3 regions of the Rhizobium sp. Nf11,1 genome follow, and region 2 is predicted to be linked to each of the others. Evidence: riboswitches for the same ligand, from Rfam matches in the RefSeq annotation. Region 2 holds a riboswitch; each other region holds the start of a gene.
What was found. A riboswitch is a leader RNA that binds a small molecule or an ion and turns the genes downstream of it on or off. The one in region 2 is predicted to bind thiamine pyrophosphate.
Positions count from the first base shown of each region.

Region 1: linked by a shared signal. The riboswitch ahead of thiC (phosphomethylpyrimidine synthase ThiC) and the one ahead of ACQ7C1_RS20895 (ABC transporter permease) in region 2 are both predicted to bind thiamine pyrophosphate.
Region 3: linked by a shared signal. The riboswitch ahead of thiM (hydroxyethylthiazole kinase) and the one ahead of ACQ7C1_RS20895 (ABC transporter permease) in region 2 are both predicted to bind thiamine pyrophosphate.

Region 1 is NZ_JBOBHU010000002.1:407,981-415,349, reverse strand. Features, by position in the region: gene ACQ7C1_RS04835 (thiazole synthase) at 1-156, opposite strand, end outside; gene thiS (sulfur carrier protein ThiS) at 158-355, opposite strand; gene thiO (glycine oxidase ThiO) at 352-1,338, opposite strand; gene thiC (phosphomethylpyrimidine synthase ThiC) at 1,341-3,173, opposite strand; TPP riboswitch at 3,268-3,399, opposite strand; gene ACQ7C1_RS04815 (metallophosphoesterase family protein) at 3,665-4,933, shown strand; gene ACQ7C1_RS04810 (AAA family ATPase) at 4,933-7,369, shown strand, end outside.
Region 2 is NZ_JBOBHU010000014.1:102,918-110,286, forward strand. Features, by position in the region: gene ACQ7C1_RS20875 (sugar transferase) at 201-938, opposite strand; partial or broken gene ACQ7C1_RS20880 (acyltransferase family protein) at 1,106-2,325, opposite strand; gene ACQ7C1_RS20885 (ABC transporter substrate-binding protein) at 2,415-3,425, opposite strand; gene ACQ7C1_RS20890 (ABC transporter ATP-binding protein) at 3,490-4,302, opposite strand; gene ACQ7C1_RS20895 (ABC transporter permease) at 4,299-5,105, opposite strand; TPP riboswitch at 5,215-5,328, opposite strand; gene soxR (redox-sensitive transcriptional activator SoxR) at 5,661-6,131, shown strand; gene ACQ7C1_RS20905 (SDR family NAD(P)-dependent oxidoreductase) at 6,256-7,026, shown strand; gene ACQ7C1_RS20910 (ArsR/SmtB family transcription factor) at 7,129-7,369, shown strand, end outside.
Region 3 is NZ_JBOBHU010000009.1:82,512-89,880, forward strand. Features, by position in the region: gene ACQ7C1_RS15360 (glycoside hydrolase family 3 N-terminal domain-containing protein) at 1-868, opposite strand, end outside; gene ACQ7C1_RS15365 (GNAT family N-acetyltransferase) at 893-1,372, opposite strand; gene thiD (bifunctional hydroxymethylpyrimidine kinase/phosphomethylpyrimidine kinase) at 1,586-2,395, opposite strand; gene thiE (thiamine phosphate synthase) at 2,392-3,027, opposite strand; gene thiM (hydroxyethylthiazole kinase) at 3,024-3,827, opposite strand; TPP riboswitch at 3,873-3,969, opposite strand; gene ACQ7C1_RS15385 (DUF1349 domain-containing protein) at 4,103-4,687, opposite strand; gene ACQ7C1_RS15390 (ABC transporter substrate-binding protein) at 4,911-6,437, shown strand; gene ACQ7C1_RS15395 (ABC transporter permease) at 6,521-7,369, shown strand, end outside.

The DNA of each region.
Region 1 (7,369 bases), on a different contig from region 2:
GCCTGCTTTGCCGCCGGCGGCTTCGCGGCGAAGCGAAACGGTGACGATCTCGGTCTTCGAGCGCTTGACCGCCTCTGCAAGCACAGCTGGAGACGGATAGCGGGCGGTGCCGAGCAGCAGTCGGGAGCGGAATTCAACATCATAAAGTTTCAGCATCTCAGCCTCCTTGCATGGGTGCGAGAATTTCGATGCGGTCGCCTTCGCCGAGCCTGAAATCGGCACGGTCCTCGCGGTGCACCAGCTCGCCGTTGACAGCGGTTGCCAGCCATCCGCCTTCGTATTCCAGAGCGAGAAGAAGATCTGCGAGCGTCGTGGCCGCGACCTCCTGTTCCTCGCCGTTGATGATGAAGGTCATGATGCCCTCCTTTCCGGTTGCTTGTCTTCGCCAAGAAGAAGTCGCGCCACCTCGCCTGCCATGGCCGGCGCCAGTAGAAAGCCATGACGGTAGAGGCCATTGACATGGAGGGTGCGCCCCTCCTGCGTCATACGCGGCAGATTGTCGGGGTAAGCTGGCCGCACGCCTGCGCCGGTTTCCATAACCCGTGCCTCGCCGAAGGCAGGGTTGAGGGTATAGGCGGCATTCAGCAACTCCATCAGCGATCGCGCTGTAATCGGGCCGGTATCGTCACTTTCGATCATCGTCGCCCCGATCATGAAGCGATTTCCTTGCCGCGGCACGATATAGATCGGGTGGCGCGGATGCAGCAGGCGAACGGGACGGGAGAGAGAGACCTCGTTCGTTTCGACGCAAAGCATCTCTCCGCGAACGCCGCGCAATCCGGGCAGACGGCCGATCTGGGCAGCCCCGGTGCAGTCGATCACGCGATCGTAAGGGGTAAGGTCGGCATCGCCCCTGACGCCGAATGTGAGGCGCATACGGGCTTCCTCAAGTCCGGCGGCGAGCCCGGAGAGCGCCTGCCGCGGATCGAGATGCGCTTCCTGTCGGAAGAACAATGCCCTGCGGAAGCGGCCGGCGAGATCCGGTTCAAGGGCGGCGATCGCCGGCTCGTCCAGCCATTCCCATCCGCTTGTCCGGCGGCAAAAGCGGTCGAGTTCGCCGGCATCTCGCCCGGCCGCCACGACAAGCGTTCCCCCGCGATTGACATGGCCGGGCAGCGCTGCCTCCCACCAATCGGCGGCAAGACGGCCGAGCGCCAGGACCGGCTCCTCTGCGCTTTCCCGTTCGCACCATGGGGCCAGCATGCCGCCGGCAAAGCCGGATGCGCCGGTGCCGACCCGGTCGGCTTGCTCAGCGACGCTGACCCGGAAACCGTGCCGATAGAGCTGCCAGGCAACGGTGAGGCCGGCAACGCCGGCCCCCTTGACGAGAATGTGCATCGTCATTCTCCGGAAGGCGTTTTTGCGGCTTCGGCGACCGGCATGTAGAGATCGCCGCCGTCGCGATACCTGGCGGCCATGGCTTCCAGTCCTTCTTTCTGGGCTTCGGCGCGTATATCGTGGGAGATGCGCATGGAACAGAATTTCGGGCCGCACATCGAACAGAAATGCGCCACCTTGTGTGCCTCCTTCGGCAGGGTTTCGTCATGGAAGGAGCGCGCCGTATCCGGGTCGAGGGAGAGGTTGAACTGGTCTTCCCAGCGGAATTCGAACCGCGCCCGTGACAGCGCATCGTCGCGGATGCGGGCGGCCGGATGTCCCTTGGCAAGGTCGGCGGCATGAGCGGCGATCTTGTAGGTGATGACGCCGGTCTTGACGTCGCTGCGGTCAGGCAGCCCCAGATGCTCCTTCGGCGTGACGTAGCAGAGCATGGCCGTGCCGAACCATCCGATCATGGCGGCTCCGATGCCGGAGGTTATGTGATCGTAGCCTGGCGCAATGTCGGTGGTCAGCGGTCCGAGCGTATAGAAGGGAGCCTCGCCGCAGACCTTGAGCTGCTTGTCCATATTCTCCTTGATCTTGTGCATCGGCACGTGGCCCGGGCCTTCGATCATCACTTGGCAATCCCTGGCCCAGGCAATCCGGGTCAGTTCGCCGAGGGTTTCGAGCTCGGCAAATTGCGCAGCGTCATTGGCATCGGCGATCGAGCCGGGGCGAAGGCCGTCTCCAAGCGAGAAGGACACGTCGTAGGCACGGCAGATGTCGCAGATTTCCTCGAAATGCTCGTAGAGGAAACTTTCCTTGTGGTGATGCAGACACCACTTGGCCATGATCGAGCCGCCGCGTGAGACGATGCCGGTGACACGATTGACGGTGAGCGGGATATAGGCAAGCCGCACGCCCGCATGGATGGTGAAATAATCGACGCCCTGCTCGGCCTGTTCGATCAGCGTATCGCGATAGACTTCCCAGGTGAGATCTTCTGCAATGCCGTTCACTTTTTCGAGTGCCTGGTAGAGCGGCACCGTTCCAATCGGAACAGGCGAATTGCGAATGATCCATTCGCGGATGTTGTGAATGTTGCGGCCGGTGGAAAGGTCCATCACCGTGTCGGCGCCCCAGCGGATCGCCCAGACCATCTTTTCCACCTCTTCCGCCATCGACGAGGTAACCGCCGAGTTGCCGATATTGGCGTTGATCTTCACCAGGAAATTCCGGCCGATGATCATCGGTTCGGTTTCCGGGTGGTTGATGTTGGCCGGAATGATTGCCCGGCCGGCTGCGATTTCCTGGCGCACGAATTCGGACGTCACGAAATCGGGAATATCAGCGCCAAAGCTTTCGCCGTCGCGCGCGAGCGCCTCCTTCGCAGCCTGCCGGCCGAGGTTTTCGCGGATGGCGATGAATTCCATTTCCGGCGTGACGATGCCGGCGCGCGCATAGGCGAGTTGCGTGACGGCGCGGCCCGCTTTTGCCTTCAGCGGCGTGTTGCGAATAGGGAATTCCGGCGTCAGCCGCTCGCCGGTGACAAAACCATTGTCTTCAGGCTTCACCACCCGGCCTTCATAGGCCTCGACATCGCCACGCGCCCTGATCCAGCTCTCGCGCAAACGCGGCAGTCCGGCGTCGATCGAGACCGTATAGGCCGGATCAGTATAGGGACCGGACGAATCATAGACCGTTACAGGCGGTTCGCCCGAGGTCGGGTGAAGGCTGATTTCGCGCATCGGCACGCGCAGATCAGGATAGAGCGTTCCGGGCTTGGCGATCTTGGTCGAGGCCGGAAGCGGGCCGGTGGTGACGACCGGAGTAAGCTTGGGTGCGACGATATTCATGGGTGAGGCTCCAAGGTTTGACGTTTGGAGACCCAGTTCCAGTGTTGGAATGATGGAAAGACGCCTCATGCGACAAAGCGAAATCCGCCCGATAGCCGCAGCGCCCGCACCGTCCCTACGCCAGTATGAACTGGATCAGGTTCAACGGGTCACTGCGCCACAACAGGCAAAGCCGTATTGTTCAGCAGAATCTCAGCCCCTTGCCGGGACACCCCTGGTGAATGCCCTGCATCAAAGACCGCTGCGGCCCTGATGTCAAGCCGGCCCTCACGCGTTCCCATCCGGACCTTTTGAGTCGGCGGCCAGTCCGATAGAGCAGCATTGATTGTGGATGGGCCGGCTCCGCCGGCCCATTTTACTCGCCAGGACGCTGCCGCCATGCTCTGAATATTCGTGGCATGATCTGATGTTTTGCTGACGGGCGATAACGTCCGTTTATTTGTCAGACGGCGCCTGCTGGATCACCCTATCGCAACACCATTCTTGCATTCATGCCCTATCGTTTCGTTCACACTGCCGATCTCCATCTCGACTCTCCCCTGCGCTCTCTCGCGCTTCGCAACGCCGAGCTGGCCGATCTCGTCAGCGACGCCAGCCGGCAGGCGCTGGTCGCGATCGTTGATCTTTGCCTTGAGGAGCAGGTCGATGCGCTTGTTATCGCCGGTGATCTCTATGACGGCGAGCAGACGTCGATGAAGACGGCGCGCTTCCTGGCAGGCGAGCTCGAACGGCTGCACCGAGCGGGGATCTTCGTCTTCAAGATCCGGGGCAATCATGATGCGATGTCGAAGATCGCCAGGGAACTGGTGATGCCCGATACGGTGAAGATCTTCGGCGGCCATGCCGAGACTGTCGAGACCACCAAGGGCAGCTTGTCGGTCGCAATCCACGGTCTGAGCTTCGCCAAGCCGCAAGCCCCGGACCCGCTGCTGCCGAAATTCAAGCCGCCGGTAGCGGATGCCGTCAATATCGGCATCATGCATACGAGCCTGGCCGGATCGGCTGGACATGATGTCTATGCGCCCTGCAACGTGCTCGACCTGCATGCCTCGGGTTTCGACTACTGGGCGCTCGGGCATCTCCACCAGCGCAGCCATTATCCCGGCACGGCGACGGTCATCATGCCCGGCATGCCGCAGGGCCGCGACATCAATGAAGCGGGCGTCAAGACCGTGTCGCTGGTGACCGTGGCGGACGACCGGACCGTGACGGTGGAGGAGCGGCGCACAAGCATCGCGCAGTTCGAGCGCGTCAATGTCGACCTCACGGGTGTCGATGATTGGCGTGAGGCGGCCACGGTGGTCGAGACAGCGCTGATGGCGCAGCGCGACCGCACGGCTTCGCCGCATCTTGTCGCACGCCTCAGGCTTTCCGGCCGCACGCCGCTCTCCTGGCAGTTGCGGCGCGATGTCGACCTCATGCAGGCGGAAGCCGAGCGGCGCAGCGACGTGATCGGCCGCACCTGGATCGAGAAGCTGGAACTCGCCTTCGAAGCGCCCTCGATCCCCGCGGACGCGTCCGCCGCCGATCCCGTCATCGAACTCGGGGCGCTGATGCGGGACGAGGTCATCACCCGCAGCGGATTTCGCGACGAGGTCAGGGAGATGGTCCGGGACCTGCTTGCCGACCTGCCGCCCGAGAGCCGGGCATTTGCCGGCCAGAACGAGGCGGGTTTTGAACGCTTCATCGACAACCTTCTCGCCGATGGCGCCGAGGACATCGCCGCCCGGATGAAGGCGGTGGATCGGGGAGACAGCTGATGCGTCTGCGCCGCCTCGACCTCACCCGCTATGGCAAGTTCACCGATCACTCCATCGATTTCGGCGCGGCCCGTCAAGGTTCGCCGGACTTGCACATCGTTTATGGCCTGAACGAAGCGGGCAAATCGACCACCTTCGCCGCCTATCTTGATCTGCTCTACGGCATTGGTGAGCGCAGCACCTATAATTTCCTGCATCCCTACAATACGATGAAGGTCGGTGCGCGGCTGGAATTTGGTGGCTGGGAATACGAGCTGGCGCGGCTCAAGCTGCGGACCGGCAGCCTCGTCGATGATCGGGGACAAGCTGTGAATGAGGCGCTTCTGGCCGGCGCGCTTGGCGGCGTCGGTCGCGAGGCCTATCGCACCATGTTCTCGCTCGACGATCAGTCGCTCAAGGAAGGCGGCAACGCCATCATACAAAGCAAGGGCGAACTCGGCGAATTGCTGTTCTCGGCCAGCTCAGGCCTGGCAGGCCTGAGCCGTTCGCTGGTGACGGCAGCCGACGAAGCCAACGCGATCTACAAGAAGCGGTCGTCGAGCACCAAGCTCGCGGAACTCAAGCGTTCGCTCGAAGCGCTCAAGGCCGAGCGCAATGCCATCGACACGCTTGCTTCGGCCTATGCGGCCCTGAAATCGACTTATGAGCAGGCCGACGCTGCCTATGGAAAAACCACGCGGGAACTGGCCGAGGCCAAGACCCGGCATCAGGAGCTGACGCGCCTTCTCGGCGCCCTACCCCCGGCCCTAGAGCTCCGGCGGCTGGATGCAGATGCAGCCGCCATGAGCGATCTGCCGCGGCCGCCGTCCGAATGGTTCGCGCTCCTGCCCCAGCTTTCGCGCGACGAGACGCGGCTGCAGGCGCTTGTCGAGACCGCCGACCGCACGCTGCGCCAGCTTGCGGATGAGATCGAGGCGATCGCGATCGACGACAAGGCGCTGGCAGTCACCGCGCATATGGACCTGCTGGATCAGGGTCGGGCGCGCTATCTTGCGGCTGAGAGCGATCTGCCGAAGCGCCGGCTGGCGCTGGCCGAACAGGAGGGTGAGTTGGCCCGACTGCTGGCCGATCTCGAACAGCCGGGCCATGCGAAACCCGAGGCGCTGCTGCTGCCCGCTTCGCTGATCGGCATCATCCGCGATCTTATCGAACGGCGTTCCGGCGTCGAGGCGAAACTGGCAGCCGCTGATCGGGAACTGTTGCGAGTGCGGGAGAATCTCGAAAGGCTGAACAGGGAAGGCGGCTCGCGAGATGGATCTGGGCTCCTGGATCCTGCGCGTTTCGGCCGCATCGAAATCGCCCTGAGCCGGCTGGCGGGATCTGATCTCCCCGTGCGGCTTACCATGGAAGAACGGACACTTGTCCAGGCGAAGCGAACGCAGGAGAACCAGTTTGAACAGCTCGCACCCTGGAGCGGCAACGCCGTCGCTCTGCAGCGGACGGCCGCGGCAGAGCCTCGACAGATCGAAACCTGGCGTGGCCAAGCGACTGCTATCGACAAGCGGATTGGCGATCACGAGGGAAGGCTGCGCGATCTCGGCACCGAACAGGCGCTGACCAAAGCCCGGATCGCGGCCTTCGTCGCCGGCGGTTCGATCGACGATACCGAGGCCACGCGGCTGCGCGATGAACGCGATGCCGCCTGGCAGGCGCATCTCACCAGTCTGAATGCCGCCACGGCTCGGATTTTCGAGGAGCGGATGCGGCAGGACGACGTGGTATCCGCCGGCCGGCTGTCGCGGGCGCAGGAACTGGCCGAGCTGCGCCAACTCCGCCAAGCGGAAGCGGCAACGGCAGCAATGATCGAGCGGCAAAGGGAACTGCTTGGCGAAGCGCGCGCCGAACATGATGCGCTTGCCGAGCGCATCGGTGATCTGCTGCCTGAAAACATCGAATATGACGCCGAAGCCGCGGCGCGCGTGGCCGCACTCGACACTTGGAGCACCAAGCGAGCCGCAGCGCTGGCCGCCTGGGACGATCTGCAGCACGCAGAAGACACGGTGCACGCGCTTCGCATCGAACTGGATAGGCATGCCGCAACGCTTGCGGAGAGCCTTGCAGAAGCCGGTCTTGATGACGCAGACCAGCGACGGGTCGCCGAGCTGATGCAGGCTGCAAATGATATACTCGCCGCCAGCACAGCCGAGCGGGCGGCGCGGCAGGCGCATGAAAAGGCGGTCGGTGACCTCAGCCACGATCTCAGGGAACGCCAGCGCGACCAGCAGGAGGCGGAAGCCGCCATGGCGGCCTGGGAGCGGGAATGGGCGGAGGCGCTGTCGCGAACCTGGTTTGCCGACAAAGCCGGTTCGATGGCGGCCGTCCGAGCAATGCTGAATGCGCTCGCTGCACTGCCCTCCATCCTGAAGGAAAGAGATGACCTCGCAACTCGTGTTGCCGCGATGGAGCGCGACCAGCAGCAATTTCGCGAGCATATCG
Region 2 (7,369 bases):
CTGACTTGCTTCTCGCGCTTTAGCGCTTCGTTTGGCTGATGTCCTTTTCGCAGTGTCGCACTTTTGCGCGCGCGACGCTATGGACCAACCAGGAGGGTTCGAGAGCGGTTCAGGTTTTCACCGAAGCGCAGAATCGCCCTAAGATTTCGTTTTACGCGATTCCGAACGGAAAACCGTTCCATACTTTTCCTGGAATTGCCCTAGAAGCCGGTGCCGCCGCGCAGCTCGATGACCAGCGTCTTGAACAGGATTTTCAGGTCGAGCAGCAGACTGAAATGCCTGACATAATAGATATCGCAGGCGATCCGGGCCCGGGCTTGCAGCGGCCGTGCGGTCGGCCCGCGCCAGCCGCGTGTCTGCGCGAGGCCGGTGATGCCGGGGCGCATGACGTGACGATGGTGGTAGTTCGGCACCAATTCTTCGTAGAGCCGGCCGGCTGCGCGCATGTTGATGGCATGGCAGCGCGGCCCGACCAGGGACATGTCGCCCCTGAGGACGTTCAGAAGCTGCGGCAGCTCGTCAATGTTGGTCCTGCGGAGCATAGCGCCGAAGCCGGTCACCCGGCTGTCGCCCTTGACGGTCTGCTGAATGCCGCTGGGATCGCAAGCTTCGATGTGCATCGAGCGGAACTTGAAGACGGTGATCTTCCGCCCGTTCAGGCCCCAACGGATCTGGCGGAAGAATACGGGGCCTCCATCGTCGAGTTTGATGAAAAGAGCGATTGCCAGGAAAAGCGGCGCCAGTACGAGCAGAGCGCTGGCCGAGATGACGATATCAATCAGCCGCTTTACGGCCAATCGCAGAGCCGCCCTCCCTTCGACACCGGAAAAGCTGTCCGGTTGGCGAATGTTGGAGTTCGCTACAACCAGGGTCCGGATTTTGTTCTGACGCTGAGACGAATCGAAGCGTGAACTTATCTTCGAAGTAAAAGCATACATTACTCAATGCCCAGAAGTTTAGATGCGATACTGAACAGCGGGGAGACAGATACATGCTTACGTATGGTTTGTCATCGTTATAAATAAGAAATCGGTAAGCATAAAGACGCCAAAAATGGGAGTATTTCGCGTTAACCTTAATGCCTCTAGTTGAGCGGCGTCCGAAATTATACTTCTAAAGGAGTAGCCCGATCAGGCGGCGCGATGTCAGGCGATTGCCAAAATCGATTACTGGTCGTTCCAACAGATAATAACTGAGGCTTGCCACCAGAAAAACGAGCGCCGCTGTCAGTGTGCAGGATTGCAGCCAGCCGGTGACCACATTCTCGGAGGAGGCGCCGAACGAGCCGGGGTCCAGTCTCTGGATCAATGTCAGGATGATCTCCTGCCAGATGTAAATGCCGAAGGAGATCTTGGCGATGTAGCGGACGGGGGGGTTATCAAGCAGTCTGCCCAGACGCTGCGAATGGTTGAGTGAAACGAGCGCTGTTGCAACGGCCAGTGGGAAGACCGGAAATCCATAGGGGATGTCAAGCCAACCGTAACCTTCGGCCGAGCCGCCTGGGGATATGAGGAGGCGGTAAGCGGCAACCGCGACGGCGAGGAGTGCCGCGGCGTCGAACCAGGGAGATCGTCTTGCGGGCAACATCACTTCGATGCCGGCGGCAAGCGCGCCGAGCGCGAAGACAGCAAAGAAGCCGATCGGATTATAGTTGGGCATCCATTCCTTCGCTCCACCCTGAAGGCCATATGCCCAGCCGCGACCGATATCGTCGAGCGCAAAGAGCCTCAGGATCATCAGATGGGCAAGAAGGACCACGGCAATGACGCAGAGCCAGGCGGCGCGGGCGAAGAACGGACGTTGCCGCAGCAGCGGCAAGCGAAACAGCACGAAAAAGCCGACCGGGAGGAGCACATAGCTGGTGACCTCGAAGGGAATGGACCAGAGCGGTCCATCGGCTTCGACGGGAAAAAACGTGCGCCAATGCCACTGGCTCATGAACAACAGTCCCGAGACGTAGCGGACGACGAGTTCCGGCGTCAGCGGCAGGGCAAGCAGCGTCAGGCTAAGGACGAAGCTGACGCTGGTGGCGACCCAGAAGCCCGGAGCGATGCGCGCCAACCTGCGGATGACGTAGTGCCCAAGGGTGGGCATGGCGCCGCCGGCGTCGAGAGCGTGCCAGAAGGGGCGGGCAAGCAGAAAGCCGCTGAGCACGAAGAAGATGGCGACGCCGAAATTGCCGAAGCGGAGAACGTTTGCCGTTGCCGCAAATTCATCCGGAATTCTGCGCATATCCAGCCGGAGCGCGAGATGGTGCGCGAGCACCAACAAGCAGGCCATTGCGCGCAGAAAGTCGGCTCCGGCCAGTCTGTCCTGTGCTCGCATGTCGTTCCCCGCCCTGCCCGATTCGGCTCAAACCGCCCAGGCGCAAAGCATTGCCTGGGAAGACCGCCTCGGCAAGGCCCGGGGCGAGCTCAGCCGAGGAGTTCGTTGGTGTAATAGGTGGAAAAGTCCGGCTTCTCCTTGAGCACGACGCCATTCGCATCGACGAGAATGCCGTTCTCGACCAGGAAAGCGCCGATGGCATCGGCCTTTGCCGGATCAAGCGTGCCGATCACGCCGGACTCGGATCTCAGGAAATGGCCTTCGATCAACGCCTTCTGAGATGCTCTTACCAGTTCCGTGTTCATCAGCGCACCGTTACTTCCTGATATCAGCAGGTCGCAGGCTTCGTCGGGATGATCGATGGAGTAGACGTAGCCTTGACGCGTGGCCTGGATGAAGGCGCGCGCGTGTTCTCGACTGGCAGAGAGATAGGCGTCACTGGAAACGATGACTGTCGTCTGCTCGTCGGGAATGCCGTAATCGGAATAGTGGAAGCGGCTGATCTGCCGATTTTCCAGCTCAGCGGCGATGCCCTCCCAGGTGTAGATCTCCAGCGTGAAGTCAATCGAGCCATTGTCCAGCGCCTCATAGGCGGAGGTGCCAAGGGTGACGGTCTTGACGTCGCCCTTGCCGCCGTCATTGCGGATCATCGCCGAGACCAGCGCGCTTTCCCAAGTGCCGCCGAAGCCTCCATAGGTCTTGCCATCGAGATCTCTAGGGCTCTTGATGTCGTCCCGCCCGCCCTTGAAGATCAGGCGTGCGGTTTCCGTCTGGACGACGCCGTAGACCATCTTCACGTCACCGCCGCCAGCACGCTGCGTCAGGGCCTCGATCTCGCTACTGATGCCGAAATCGGCGACCCCGTTTGATACCAGCGTGCCGGCACTCGTGTCGGTAAAGGGTAGAATTTCGACATCGAGGCCGGCGGCCGCGTAGAAGCCCTTCGCCTTGGCGACGTAGATGCCGATGTGATTGGTGTTGGGCGTCCAGTCGAGCGCGATACGAACCTTTGCGGGCGCCGATTGAGCGAAGGCGACGCGGCCGGCGAGGCTTGTCGCGATGGCGGCGAGCATCGTCTGGCGGCGGGTGAGAAGCGGCATGGTGACCTCCTCAGGTCTTTAGAGCATGACGCCGAAAAGTACGGTTTTCGAACGACATCAGACTCTAACTCTTTAAATTGGAACAGGATTCAGATTTTGGGCCGACCGGCCTAAAACCACCCTGTTCTGGCGGATGAAGCAGGGTTTGCAGGATTTCGGTCTCGATCGCCTGGGCCGCCGGCGAACCGAGATCGGCAATGCTTCTCGGGCGGGGCAGGGGAACGCGGAATTCGCGGATGACACGTGCCGGACGGGCAGACAGCACGTAGATCCGGTCGGAGAGGAAAACGGCCTCGCGAACATCGTGGGTGATCAGCAGCGCCGTCCAGCGATGTTCGGTCCACATGCCTTGCAGCCACTCCTGGATCTGCGTGCGGGTCAGCGCATCGAGCGCGCCGAAGGGCTCGTCGAGCAGCAGCATGTCCTGCTCCTGGATGACGGTGCGCAGCAGCGCAGCACGTTGGCGCATGCCGCCGGAAAGAGAGGCGGGGTAGTGATGCTCGAAGCCGGCAAGGCCGAACCGCTCGAAGAGGGGCGCGACAGCGGCGCGTGCAGCCCGGCGAGCCATGCCCTTCACTTCCAGACCGAGCGCGGCATTATCGATGATCCGGCGCCAGGGCATCAGCGCATCGCGTTGCGGCATGAAGGCAAAGGAATGCGGCGTCTGTTCCAGCGCTGCGCCGTTGAAAAGCATGGCGCCGGAATCGGGTCGCAGCGCCTGTGTCAGCAGTCTCAGCACGGTCGATTTTCCGGAGCCGGATGGGCCGACGATCGAGACGAACTCGCCGTCTGCGACGGCGAGCGAAATGTCGTCTAGAACTTTCATGCCGTCGAAGGACTTCGAGATGTTGCGCAGCTCAAGCATCTGACCGGTCATCGGCGCCGCTCCTGAGATGGCTGCCAAGGCATGACGAAACGCTGGATAACCAGCGTCAGCGCGAAGAGGCAGAGCGTCAGCAGAGCGCTGACGATCACGGCGGCGAGCACGAGATCGGGACGGAAATTGTTCTTGGCGTTGAGGATATAAATGCCGAGGCCGCTTGCAGCGCCGGCATATTCGGCAAAGATCGCGCCGACGACCGCATAGGTGATCGAGATTCGAAGGCCGGCAAAGAAATAGGGCAGCGACGAGGGAAACCGCGCCAGGCGGAAAATGCGCCAGCGGCTCGCTTTCATCGAATTCAAGAGCTCGGCAATGTCGCGATCGGTCGCCTCATAGCCCTGAAGCAGGGCAACAAGCAGCGGAAAGAAGGTGACGAGCGCCACCAGCAATATCTTCGGCAAAAGGCCGAAACCGAACCAGAGGACGACGAGAGGCGCGATCGCCACCAGCGGCAAAGTCTGGCTGGCGATGAAGATCGGCAGCATTGCCCGGCGCATGAAGGGCATGAAATCCATCAGGATCGAAGAGGCGAAGGCGAAGGCGAGCGACAGGGCGAAACCGCCGAGTGTCGCGCCGAGCGTCGGCCAGGTGTTTGATATCAGCCCCTCTCGGTTCAGCCAGCCCTGGACGAGGATACGCGAAGGTGCCGGCAGAATGGACGGTTTGATGCCGGAAAGATCGACATAGAGTTCCCATGCCGCCAGAAAAGCAAAGCCTGCGAGCAAGGCGGGCATTGCCCGGTACACGGCGAGATAGAGCGTCGCAAGGCGCGAATCCGATGGTCGTGGCGATGTCATCGGCGTTCGATTTCAGGGTTTCGCCGGGCCGTTCGCGCAAACCTGTCGAGGGCATCGATAGGGATGCCGACGGAATTGCCGGACGTCCGGTAGAGTGACACTTGCGCGCCGGAATACATTTGGACCTCGCTCCGCTGGCATTACCCAGATCAGCTTAGAAGGGTCCGGAGGCTTGCGCCTCACATCTCAGCCCCGGCGACACGGAGCTCCCCTGTTATTTCGGCGAAAACTATCATCGGGGTTTTCTTGCCGCAACCGCAAAATTGCAAACCCGTCCGCCCGGTCGGATGGGGCGCTGATAAAAAACACCCGGACGGAGGTCCTGTCCGGGTGTTTTCCGAGGTTCCGTACCTGCCGGGAACGGAACCCGAGCGCTTGTCTTTCAGGCGGCAATATCGGCAGGGGCGATTGGTGCGGGCGCGGGCAAGCGCCGACACCATCATTTCAGCTTGTATCGACCGGATGATCTCACTGACGCTCCTTCCTGCGCCTCGTGCTTTACGGCCGGGGAAGCAGCGGTTATAAAACCTCAACTAATATTGAGGTCAATAGGCCATGAATAGGATTTCTGCAACGCCGCTCGGCAGGCTTCTGACGGTCGGCGAAGTGGCGCAACGCAGTGGTCTTGCCGTCTCGGCGCTGCATTTCTATGAGGCCAAGGGGCTGATCTCGAGTATCCGCACGCGCGGCAACCAGCGGCGCTACGGACGCGATGTCCTTCGCCGGCTCGGCATCATCAAGGTGGCGCAACGTGTCGGCATTCCGCTTTCGGAAATCCAGACGGCATTTGCCTCCCTGCCGCAGGGGCGCACGCCGACGATTGCCGACTGGCAGACGCTGTCGGCGCGCTGGAAGGATGAACTCGACACGCGAATCAGACGGCTGAGCCTGCTGCGAGACCGTCTGACCGGCTGCATCGGCTGCGGTTGCCTGTCGATCGAAAGCTGTCCGTTGCGCAATCCCTTCGATCAGCTCGGCGAGGAAGGGCCAGGCGCACGGCTGCTGGAGACAGAAATCGAAGTATGAACTTTCAGGGAAGAGCGCCAGCCTCTGGCGGAAAGATGATGCCTGCCTTTCTTTCGGCCGGCGCGCTCATATGTTAAGGGCGAATGGCGCAACAGGCGGCATTGTCCGCGAGGAGGACGGCTTCGTGTTCCATCCGAGACTATTCGAGAATCGCAATGTCATCGTAACCGGCGCCGGGCGGGGCATCGGTCTCGAAGTGGCCCGGCAGTTCCTGGACTGCGGCGCGAAGGTGATCGTCCATACCGGACGCAAACCGGGGCGCGATCTGCCGGATTTTCTGCTGACGGCTGAATCCGAAAGACGGGCGCTGTTGCTGCACGCCGATTTCACTGCCGCTGGCGGCGCTGCGCAATTTGCCGAAAATGCGCTTACCTTTTTCGACAAGGTGCATGTGCTCGTCAACAACGCCGGCACTATGCTCGGCCGTTTTCCAGCTGCCACACTGACTGACGCAGATTATGAGGCGATTGTGCGTTTGAACCAGACGTCGGTGGTGGCGCTGACGCGTGCGTTGCTGCCGGCATTGAAGGCGGCGGAAGGCGCTGCCATCGTCAACACCGTTTCAATTTCCGCGCTGACCGGCGGCAGCCCCGGTTCTTCGATTTATTCTGCCTCGAAAGCCTTCGTTTCAACCTATTCCAAGGCGCTTGCCCGCGAGCTGGCGCCGGATGGCATCCGCGTCAATTGTGTCTCGCCCGGAACGATCGAGACGGATTTCCACGAGCGCTATTCCTCCCCCGAAAAGCTGGAGCAGACGAGAAAGTCTATTCCCTTGCAGCGGCTGGGCACAGCGGAGGATTGCGCGCCCGCCTATCTGTTTCTGGCGGCGCCCTCGCTCTCCGGATACATTACCGGCCAGGTCCTCGAGATCAATGGCGGCCAGCTTATCTGCTGATTTAGTTAGACCTTTTTTGACATTTCATCACTTTTGGCAAATTCGTGTGTGCGAATATGCTATTGTGCTGATCTGCCTTTTGCTTCCCTTCCGAGATGTCGAATGCCATTGCCCAAGCCCGAGCCGGGAATGTCCGGTCAGGAACTGCACAAACTCGCTGGAAACGCTCGTGAGGCGAGCGATCTGCTGAAGGCGCTGGCGCACCAGACCCGACTTCTGATTCTTTGCATACTCGCGACCGAGGAGCGGACGGTGAGTGAAATCGAAAACATCCTCGGCATTCAGCAGGCAATGGTCTCGCAGCAGCTCGCGCGTTTGAGGCTCGAAGGTCTCGTCAATACGC
Region 3 (7,369 bases), on a different contig from region 2:
CCCTGACGTCCCCGTGGCTGTGGAGGGCGATATCGAAACCCGCATCGAGGACTTGGGCGACGCGTTCCGGCAAGGTGCCCGTGAGCGACTGCATGAAGATGCAGTCGGAGATCAGCACGCCCTCGTAACCCATCTCTTTGCGGATCACGTCGTGCATGACAGGAGAGACGGATGCCGGCAATTCGGCATCGTAGGTCGAGTAGACGACATGGGCGACCATGGCCCAGGGCGTATCCTTCAGTGCGACGAAAGGCTTGAAATCGGTGGCGGTGAGCGTCTCACGGCTGGCATCGACGACCGGACGCTCCTTGTGGGAGTCGAGCGTGGCGCGGCCGTGGCCGGGAATATGCTTCATGACCGGCATGTTGCCGGTCTCTAGCAGCCCGTCGACCACCTCACGGCCGAGGGCAGCGATGAAGTCGGGATCGGGGCCGAAGGAGCGGGCGCCGATGACCGCACTCGTCGTCTCGAAGACGAGGTCGAGAACGGGCGAGCAGCCGCTGGAAAGGCCGAGTTCCGTCATCATCGCGCCCATGGCCCGGGAGGAAAGGCGCAGTGCTTTTTTGCCGAGATCGAAATCGCGGCGGGCCAGTTCGGCGAACTGGCCGAAGCTGCGGAAGAGCGGCCAGGGACCGGCGTCGAGATGCTGGACGCGGCCGCCTTCCTGGTCGGTGAAGACGGGCGCATCCTCTCGTCCGACGGCTTCGCGGAAGCGTTCGATCAGCCGCTTTGTCTGCTCCGGCTCGCGCTGATTGCGCCGGCCGACGAACAGGCCGAGCGGATTGGTCTCGCGAAACAGGGCGAATTCGTCATCCGAAATCGCGGGGTTCGGGAGACCGACAAAAAGGGCGAGCGGGGTCGAGGACACTTCTGGAACTCCGGTATCAACTGGTCATTTCGGCGCGCTTCGCAGCATGCCTTCGTAAATGCCCTTGTCGGGGGCAGGGATGGCGATCGCACCCGCGGTGCTGGCGTAGAAATCGACCGGCCCGGCATCGCCGATGAAGGCATAGGCATGGCCGAGCGTCTTCATCGTCTGAAGGCAGGCGGAAAACAGCGCGAGGCCGATGCCCTTGCCGCGTGCCTCGGGATCGACGCCGGTCGGACCGAAGAAGCCGCGGGCCGTCGTGTCATAGCAGGCAAAGCCGAGCAGCTTGCCGCCGTCGACGGCAATCTGGCAGGCGACGGGTTGGCGGGAAAAGGCAACCGAAACTTCACTCGCCCAATTCTCGCTGAATTGTTCGCGAACCCAGCTGACCACGAGGTGCAGTTCCGGAGGAAGAGCCGGACGGATGGAGATGCCACGATGATCGGCCCGCTCTTTCAGGTCGGCGAGCCTGTTGGAATATAAGCTCACAAGCAGGTCTGGCACCTGTCTCTCCTCCAGATATTCCTTTATAGCGGAATATATATCCGTTTAATGTCATAGACTTGGCTATCTAACTGGGCTTGTCAACAGGGATTTTCAAATGGAGCGGTGCGCCCGGCTTCGGACCAGCGCCAGCTGGCGCGAATGAAAACGGCCCGGGGAGGCCGGGCCGTTTTTCTCTCATAATCCTAAGCCTGCGCCTTTCGGCGGGATCGGTTATTCGCCGTGCTTCCAAAGCGCATGAAAATGCTGCACCGGGCCATGTCCGGAGCCGACAGTGAGACTGCCGGCGGCGGCGACTGCATCGGCAAGGTAATCCTTCGCAATGGCGACGGCTTGCTCGGCCGATGCGCCCTTGGCAAGCTCGGCGGCCAGTGCGCTGGAGAGCGTGCAGCCAGTGCCGTGTGTATTTTTCGTCGGCACTCGCCTGGCCTCGAACCAGTGCAGGCCGTCGGCCGTGGCAAGCACGTCTGGGCTCTCGTCGCTGCCGAGATGGCCACCCTTGACCAATACGGCGGCGGGGCCAAGCGCGCGCAGCCGCTCGGCCTGCGCCGCCATCTCATCGCGATTGGTCGCGACCGGCTGGTGCAACAGGGCCGCGGCCTCGGGCAGGTTCGGGGTAAGGAGGGTTGCGAGCGGCAGCAGCCGCCGGGTCAGCACGTCGACCGCTTCGGGCGCGAGCAGGGCAGCACCACCCTTGGCGATCATCACCGGGTCGAGAACTATGGGGATTCCCGGTCGACCGGCAAGGGCTGCGGCGACAGCTTCGGCTATGCCGGCATTGGCGATCATGCCGATCTTGACGGCGTCGACGCGCACATCGGCGAAGACGGCATCGATCTGGTCGGCGACGAATTGCGGCGGCACCAGATGCACGCCGGTCACCCCTTGCGTGTTCTGTGCCGTTAACGCTGTGAGCACTGCCATGCCGTAAACGCCACGGGCGCCAAACGCCTTGAGATCGGCCTGGATGCCGGCGCCGCCGGAGGGATCCGAGCCGGCGATGGAGAGGACGTTGCGGATCATGGGCGGACCTTTCGGATTTCTGCGGCGATGCGGCGGGCGGCGGCCTCGGGGTCCGGCGTGCCCGCAATGGCGGAGACGACGGCAAGCCCTTCGGCTCCGGCTGCAAACACTTCGGCCACATGCTCCGCCTTGAGGCCGCCGATGGCGACGGACGGCACCGGCGATGCCTTCACCAGCCTGGCAAGACCATCAAAGCCGACCGGCTGCTTGTGGTCGGCCTTGGTCGGCGTCGCAAAGACAGGTCCGACGCCGGCATAATCGACAATATCAGGGTCGACGGCGGCAGCGAGCCGGGCTGTTTCCACCGAGAGACCAAGGATCATCTCGGGTCCGATCATGTCTCGTGCCCTGCGCGCATTCATATCCTCCTGGCCGACATGCAGGCCATCGGCGCCGATCGCGACCGCAGCCTCGACATCGTCATTAACGATGAGGAGGGCGCCGGTTCCAACGAGCGCCTCTCTCAAGGCGCGGCCGGTCTCGATCATGCTGGCCGTGCCGGCATGTTTGTCGCGCAACTGCACCATCGTCGCGCCGCCGGCAACGGCAAGCCGCGCCGTCTCGATCATGCCGATTCCGGCGCAGAGATCGGGATCGAGAACGAGATAGAGCGAAAGGTCGAAGCGCTTCATGCGACCGATACCCTTGCCCTGGCATCGAGCGTTTCGGCGTCGATCGCAGCCAGCGCATCGAGGAAGCGCCAGGAAAAGGAGCCCGGGCCGGCGGCGCCGAGCGCTGCATCTTCGCCGGCGACGGCGAAGGTCGCAAGCGCGGCGACAGTCGCGCCGAAGAGATCTTCGGGCGCGGTCGCGGCAAAGGCGCCGACGAGGCAGGTGAGCGAGCAGCCGAGCGCGGTGACCTGCGGCATCAGGGCCGATCCGCCCGCAATACGGACTGCCCTTGCGCCATCGGTGACGAAATCGACAGCACCGGTGACGGCGACGATGGTCCGCTGCCTCTCCGCCAGCCGCCGTGCCGAATCCTCCGCCTGTTCGACTGGATCGCGGCTGTCGACGCCCTGACCACGGCTCTCGCCGCCGGCAAGCGCGATGATCTCGGAGGCGTTGCCGCGGATAATCGTCGGGCGAAGCTCCAGAAGGTCGGCCACCGCGGCGCGACGGAAGCCCGTGGCGTAATGGGCCACCGGATCGAGCACCCAGGGTTTGCCGGCCGCATTGGCGGCCTTGGCAGCCCCCTGCATGCCTTCGAGCCATTGCGTCGAGAGCGTGCCGATGTTGATGGTCAAAGCATTGGCGATGCCGGCGAATTCGCCGGCTTCTTCAGCGGCATGCACCATGGCGGGCGAAGCGCCCGCGGCCAGCAGGACGTTGGCCGCGATATTCATCGCGACATAATTGGTGATGCACTGAACGAGCGGCGGCTTTTCGCGCATCGCCTTCAGCATGGCTCCCGACGTGATCTTGCTCTGCATGGTGCCCCTTTCAGGCGGGGGCGGGCGCGGGGCGCTGCTCTTACGGCGGTGCCCCGAGCGACTCCCTCCGCCGGCATTATCCGGTTCAGGTTCGAAGGGTTCTTCTCAGCCCGTCTGTCGACGAACGCCCCTGTCTCTCATCACGCTCTTTTTCGCAGAGAAGGGCGCGGCTGTCACTCCGAAAGTGAGTATTCCGGTATTTCGGAGCGGCTGCTCTTGGGCGTGGACATTGCTGGAGGCCTTCCCAGCGCAATCCTGAAGGCATCCAATTTTGCCTAACTCAAATCATGCAGCCCCGTCGTAATAGCCTGGCTGATTGAAAACTCCGAAAATCGAACCCCCAAACCACTCCGCTCCGGCGTACAGGCTGTCGGCCCGACCTCATAGCGATCGGCAGCCGGGAAGGGTGCTAGCCGCAGCAACGGCCAGCGGCTACCGTCGCGGGAGCCCTGGATGCGCACGGCGCCGTTTGCGACAGTCACACGGATGCGGAAATCCTCCAATTCCTTGAAGGGCTGCGACACCGACCAGTCTGACTTTCCGTCGGTGACGACGGTGCTGAGGAAGGCTTCGCCGTCGGTGAATTCGACGCCTGTTTTCACCCAGCGGCTCTCGTCGATGCGTACCATCAGGCCGGCCTGATCGTAGAGGGTGCGGAATTCGCCCTGGACGCGGATCTGTGCGGTGAAGCTGTCGCCGGTGGGAAAGGCGAGGAAGTGGCCGGTGTCGCGGGTGAAGCCGTAATAGGTCTCGCGCCAGAAATCGGTCTTTTCGCCTGTCGTCATCGTCAGGCCGGTTTCGTCGGCGTGCCAGCTGGCCGGCTCGTTCAGCCATTTCCCGTCATTGAAGTCGATGCTCATTCGCTTCTCCCTTCCTTTAATCTTGCCGCAGGGCAGTCGTCTCACTTGGCGTATCACGCAGGCCCCGTGCGGAGAACTAGCGCAGCTGAAGATGGTGCTTTCCGGAAACGCGCCATCCGCGGCTGCATAATCGACCGCTCATGCTTGACACGATAGCTTCAGCTTCTATTCTGTTACAAAAAGATGAATTACATAATTGTGGAACTAAATCGGGAGCTCTCATATGAAAACATTCGTCGCATTCCTTCTCGGCACCGCGCTCGTCGCCCTGCCTTCGACCCTGCTCGCTCAGGAAAAGGGCGGCGTCATCAATGTCGCGACGATCGGCGAGCCGCCGACGCTCGATCCGATGTCGTCCACGGCTGATCTCGTCGGCATCGTCACGCAGCATATTTTCGAGACGCTCTACACTTTCGACAAGAGCTGGAACGTCACGCCGCTTCTCGCTGAAAGCCTGCCCGAGATCAGCGCCGACGGCAAAACCTATACGATCAAGCTCAGGACTGGCGTCAAGTTCCACGACAATACCGATATGACGTCCGAGGATGTGGTCGCTTCGCTTACCCGCTGGATGAAGATCGCCTCGCGCGGCAAGCAGGTGGCCGGCTTTATCGACAAGATCGCGGCTACCGATCCTTCGATGGTTACGATCACGCTGAAGCAGCCCTATGCGCCGCTGACCTCGCTGCTCGCCTTCAACAATTCGGCGGCGATCATCATCCCGTCCGAAAAACAGGACGAGCCGATGAAGGAGTTCATCGGCACCGGACCCTATATGCTGAAGGAACGGAAAGCCGACCAGTATATCCAGCTTGTCCGCTTCGATGGGTACAAGCCGCGCAGCGGCGAGAGCGATGGTTATGGCGGCGCGCGTCATCAATATCTCGATGAAATCCGCTTCGTGCCGGTGCCGGACCCGAACACCCGCGTCGAGGCCGCCGTTTCCGGGCAGTACGACTATGTCGACTCGATCCCGGTCGAATCCTACGACAAGCTAAAGGCCTCGACCGCCGCGCAGCCGGTCATGCTGAAGCCCTTCGGTTATCCGGTTTTTGTCTTCAACACCAAGGAAGGTGTGGCTGCCAAGGTCGATGTGCGCAAGGCGATCCGCCAGGCGCTCAGCATGGAAGACATGCTGGCGGCCGCCTTCGGCAGCAAGGATTTCTATGCGCTCGATGGCGCCATCTATCCCAAGACCTTTGCCTGGTCGACCGATGCCGGCGTCGAGGGCGCCTATAATGTCGCCGATCCGGAAGGGGCCGCGGCCGCCGCCAAGAAGGCCGGCTACAATGGCGAGCCGATCCGCATCCTGACCAGCCGTCAATACGAGTTCCATTACAAGATGGCGCAGGTCGCCGCCGAATATCTGAAGCTTGCCGGCTTCACCGTCGATATGCAGGTGGTGGACTGGGCGACGCTGACGCAGCGCCGCACCGATCCGAAGCTCTGGGATATCTATATCACCCACAGCCCCTTCCTGCCGGAGCCGGCCCTCATCGGTTCGCTGTCGACGAGTTCGCCCGGCTGGTGGGACACGCCGGCCCGCAAGTCGGCCGTCGATGCCTTCACCTCCGAAGTCGATCCGAAGAAGCGCGTGGCGCTCTGGGCCGATGTCCAGAAGGCCGTCTATGCCGATGCACCCTTCATGAAGATCGGCGATTTCAACGCCGTCTCGGCAAAGTCGGTCAAGCTTGAAGGGGTGGATCCTGCTCCGTGGCCGTATTTCTGGAACGCTTCAATCAAGAAGTGAGCATCACCGCCGGTGCCGGTCCTTCGCGATCGGTACCGGTCATCTTTTCTGCCGCATCTGTAAGGACTTGAAGGCCGGCATTCATGATACGCTACATCCTCCAGCGCCTGTTCGGCATGATCGTCGTGATGTTCCTGGTCGTCACGATCGTCTTCGTCATCGTGCGCGTGACGCCGGGTGATCCGGCGGCCGTCATGCTCGGGCCGGATGCGACGCCGCAGGATATTGGCGACCTCAGAAGCCGGCTCGGCCTCGATCAGTCGCTCGGCCTGCAATATGTCTATTATATCGGCCAGCTACTGAAGGGCGATCTCGGCCAGTCGATCTTTCTGAACATGCCGGTCACATCGGCGCTCATCGACCGGGCCGAGCCGACCTTCTTCCTGACGCTGTTTTCGCTTGCCATCGCCAGCATCATCGCGCTGCCGATCGGCATCTATGCCGCCTATCGGCGCGGTTCCTTCATTGATCAGGCGGCAACGACGCTCGCCATGTTCGCCGCCAGCATTCCAAGCTTCTGGCTCGGTCTCATTCTCATGCAGTTCTTCGCCGTCCGGCTCAATCTCTTCCCGGTCTCCGGTTATGGCGGCCCGGGCTCGACCTTCATCGACCGGATGTATCATCTGACGCTGCCGGCCTTTGCGCTCGGCATCGTCTCTTCGGCGCTAATCCTGCGCTTCACCCGTGCCTCGATGCTCGATGTGCTCGGCGACGATTATATCCGCACGGCGCGCGCCAAGGGGCTGATCGAGCGCAAGGTCATCCTCAAGCACGCGCTGAAGAATGCGTTGATCCCGATCCTGACGGTGCTCGGCCTGACGGCGGCGGTGCTGATCTCGGGCGCTGTCGTCACCGAAACCGTTTTCGGACTGCCGGGTGTCGGAAATCTCGTCGTTTCGGCGGTGCTGCGCCGCGACTATCCCGTCATTCAA